2 regions of the Virgibacillus saliphilus genome follow, and region 2 is predicted to be linked to the other one. Evidence: riboswitches for the same ligand, from Rfam matches in the RefSeq annotation. Region 2 holds a riboswitch; the other holds the start of a gene.
What was found. Region 2 has a riboswitch for S-adenosylmethionine ahead of metK (methionine adenosyltransferase). Riboswitches for the same ligand answer to the same signal wherever they lie in the genome.
Positions count from the first base shown of each region.

Region 1 (2,208 bases), 470 kb from region 2:
AAGTACATCCTCATGTCTCCTACCCTGCTCCACTGTCCGCTTTCGTATATCGGCAACATAAGCTTTTAAAGCTTCCAATGAATGATTTTTGGTAAACACCGCTTCGGCATGTTTGGCAGCAAAGTCTCTCCCCTTTGGAGAAGCCCCTGCTTGAAAAAGAACCGGAGTGCGCTGAGGTGACGGTTCTACTAAATGAGGACCCGGCACATTGAAAAATTCACCTTCATGATCGATCAACTGTACTTTATCCGGATCTGCATAGGTATCATTTTCTTTATCATGAACAACTGCATCATTGTCCCAGCTGTGCTCCCATAACTTATAAACAACATTCAAAAATTCGTCCGCACGGTCGTAGCGAAGTTCCTTGGGCAGACGAGTCTTTAGTCCAAGGTTAACTGCTTCGCTTTCCAGATACGATGTCACCACATTCCACGCAATTCTGCCTTCAGTTAAATGATCAAGCGTTGATAACTGTCGCGCTAGTGAATAAGGTTGTGCATAGGTCGCAGAGATCGTAGGCGCAAAACCCAGATTTTTCGTGACAGCAGCCATCGCCGAAATTGGGATTAACGGGTCATGCGCTGGCAGTTGGACTGCATGCCGAGCAGCCGCACCATGGCTGTTTCCATAAACACTGTATGTGCCAAGTACATCGGCAATAAATAACGCATCAAATTTTCCACGTTCCAAAATCTGGGCTGTTTCTGTCCAATAAGCTAACCTGTTATGGCTTGTTCCCTGATCCAACTCATGTTTCCATAATCCCATGGAATGCGGAGAAGGTGAATTTTGGATGAATCCATTCAAATGTATTTGTTTTGTCATAAAGCAAACTACTCCTTTTTTCATAGATTTTAATGACCCCTTACCTGTGTATGGTCTGTTTTAAATATTAAATCTGCTCACCTCCTAAAATGAATACTACTTTTCTCATTGAATTACTTGGCTTAAAAGATACGTGTATCACATTAGAAATACCAGCTAGCACAATTTCAAATAAAAAACCTCTACCGATGAGGAAGAGGTTAAAATTTATTTACACACGTCTCATCTTTCAAGCGAAATGCTTGCTGGAATTAGCACCGTGCTACGATTACGTAACGGTTGCTGCGGGATCACAGGACCAGTTCCTCCCCCGACTCTTGATAAGGAATTATTCAATTTTTAAGATTTCTACACATCATAACGGATACAGAAAAAACTGTCAAGTACGAAATTAATAAAAAATGAGGATGGGACAAAAGTATTTTTAACAAATAAATTCCGAACATACATCACTTCGGAAATATACTTCGCGCACCTTGGGGCGGCTGGTGATCCCCCTTGTGCGCTTCGTATTGCAAGTGGCTTCGAGGGGCAGCACTCCTCGCAAAAAAGATTGCTATCGCACTTCGGCGTCTCACCTATGCCTTTTCTCCCGCTGGAGTCTCCGCATATTTCCTACGCTAAGTTTGATAATGTTCGTCTTTTTAATGAAACACGTTTGTTTTGTCCCAACCTCCTCTCTATTATTCAGCAACCACTGTAACTTCAGTAGATGCAAGAATGCTATAACCATCATTTTCAAACATATAAATACGGTACTCTCCCGGTTCAAGCACATCTGTATTTCCCCAGCTACCATCCAAGAACAGTGAACCTTGACGTTCTCCTCCTAGATACTGCCACTGTAAGGAGTTTGTATCGTCAGGTGACTCGTCGATTGGGTAAATTCCCACCCAATCATATGGAAAACCAGTAGCATCTTCCCATTCTACTTTAATTGGTTCACCGTATTTTTGCTTAGGTTCCACATTTAAGCTTGCTGATTCACTTGATTCCAATACTTTAAAGGAAGTTGTTGCTCTTTCTTCATCTCCAGCAGCCAGAAATACAGCTTCATATTCTCCAGCAGGAAGTGGCCATTCACTGGAGACGACAGATTCCTCGTCAAAAAAGATTGTACCTTCGTTTTTGACCTCCCCGGGTTCTTGACTATTGGAACCGGTATAGGCCCAGAGCATAGGATCTTCCTCTCGATCGCTTCCTTTCGGATAGATAGCGACTTGATCTTTCTCGGAAGGCTGATCGTCTACATAAAAATTCACTTCAATGGTTTCTCCGATCTCATACTCCATTTGTGAGGTAGCTACTTCCTCTTCTGGCGCAGACACTAAAGTGGAAGTAAACGTTGAGACGACAGAGCGATGATCAGAGGGCCAATTA
Region 1 covers NZ_JAGYHC010000001.1:3,125,591-3,127,798, forward strand. Annotated here, with positions in the region: gene KFZ56_RS15065 (LLM class flavin-dependent oxidoreductase) at 1-828, opposite strand, end outside; SAM riboswitch class I at 1,048-1,155, opposite strand; gene KFZ56_RS15070 (carbohydrate-binding protein) at 1,512-2,208, opposite strand, start outside.
Region 1: linked by a shared signal. The riboswitch ahead of KFZ56_RS15065 (LLM class flavin-dependent oxidoreductase) and the one ahead of metK (methionine adenosyltransferase) in region 2 are both predicted to bind S-adenosylmethionine.

Region 2 (2,208 bases):
CATCGCCTTCTGGTCCAACATTCGCTGAACAATGCATTGATAAAATATTTTGCCTTGGCAATAAATAATTCATAACCGAAAAAATAGATTTTTTTATCTCCCCAGCATATTCCGTTCCACCGATTAAAACGACACGTTTTTTAAAGGAAATAATTATAAACGTCTCTGAATTGGTGCCGTCAATTGCTGGATCTGCCTTGAAATCCGGTGCTGATACTACTGTGAATTCCGCTTGATGTGAGGCAAGTTCCTCGTCAGTCGGGTTAATGAACAGTTGGCGGGAAAATAAATTATGCCATGCATATTCATTAATGACTTGAATCGGTAGACGGTAAGCAGGATCCGCTCCAGCAAATCCCTTGAATTGATATAACACCTCTTTTTTCTCTAAATACATGCATACTTTTTCATAAAGCTTATTAAAGGATTCCTCGTCGATTGCTTGATTAACGGGTCCCCAATCAATAAAGTCTTCACAAATTTCATCCTTAACAATAAATTTATCTTTTGGTGAACGTCCAGTATAGGTTCCTGTTGTTGCGCGAACAGCTCCAGTTTCAGTAAGAACACCTTCATTTCGTGATAATATATTCTCGACCAATTGTGAAACAGCTGCATTTTGCTTCAGGTTTTTATGAGAGGATATAGTTTTGAATAATGTGTTCTCTAACGTTTTCATATGAAATACCCGCCTTCCGATGTTTTTTAATATAACATTATCATATGCATCAATTCACAAATAGTATAACACATTTATTAAATTAGTCCATACTATTCAAGAGTTTTTTTCGAAAATTTTACTTCTCCTCCTTGAGACTATCTAGTTGACAGAAAAGATCTCTTTCGATAAGCTAAATTGCGAACGGATACTCTCTTATTCAGAGTTGGTGGAGGGACAGCCCCGATGAAACCCAGCAACCATCACTGCGGTGAAAAGGTGCTCACCTGATGCAAGGACACTCCTTGAACAATAAGAGCGAAAGGATACATACCCTTTCCTCATGATTGTAGGAAGGGCTTTTTTATAAGATAAGAAGGTAAAACCGCCACTTTGCGTGGCAACATTGAGCCACTCGTGATGCGCGGGCGCCCTGCGCCTTTGTTCGTTTGGTACTTTGAATAATAATATGCATAGAATGATAAACAGAGTTCCGTAACATCATTAAAGGGAGGATTTAGCCGTATGGCTGCAAATCGTCGTTTATTTACATCTGAATCTGTAACAGAAGGGCATCCGGATAAGATCTCTGATCAAGTGTCAGATGCGATTCTGGATGAAATATTAAAAAATGATCCACATGCACGTGTTGCTTGTGAGACAACAGTGACGACAGGACTTGTGTTAGTATCAGGAGAAATCACAACCAGTACGTATGCAGATATTCCGGCTATTGTTCGTCAAACGATTAAAGATATAGGGTATACGAGAGCAAAGTATGGATTTGATGCTGAAACTTGTGCGGTATTAACCGCAATCGATGAACAATCACCAGATATTGCAGGTGGCGTTGATACTGCACTAGAGGCACGCCAGGGGAAAATAAGTGAAGAAGAGATAGCTTCCATTGGTGCAGGAGACCAAGGGCTAATGTTTGGTTATGCATGTGATGAGACCGAGGAGCTAATGCCATTACCAATTTCTCTTGCACATAAGTTAGCTAAACGCCTGTCAGACATGAGAAAAGAAGAAGTTCTTGCCTATCTGCGCCCGGACGGAAAAACACAAGTAACCGTTGAATACGATGAAAAAGATAACCCAATTAAGGTGGATACGATTGTTATTTCAACACAACATCACCAAGACATTACAGGAGATCAAATTGAAAAAGATATCATTGAACATGTAATTCGCCCGGTTGTTCCTGGGCATTTATTGGATGAAACCACGAATTATTTCATCAATCCAACAGGGCGCTTTGTGATTGGAGGGCCTCAAGGGGACGCAGGATTAACAGGTCGTAAAATTATGGTAGACACATACGGTGGATACGCCCGTCATGGAGGAGGAGCATTCAGTGGGAAAGATGCAACGAAAGTAGATCGTTCGGCAGCATATGCAGCTCGTTATGTGGCCAAAAATATTGTTGCGGCTGACTTGGCTAAAACGTGTGAGGTACAGCTCGCCTATGCTATAGGTGTTGCGGAGCCCGTTTCTATTGCGGTCAATACATTTGGTACCGGCCTTGTCAGCGAAGAAAACTTCGTGGC
Region 2 covers NZ_JAGYHC010000001.1:2,659,534-2,661,741, reverse strand. Annotated here, with positions in the region: gene pckA (phosphoenolpyruvate carboxykinase (ATP)) at 1-679, opposite strand, end outside; SAM riboswitch class I at 872-977, shown strand; gene metK (methionine adenosyltransferase) at 1,184-2,208, shown strand, end outside.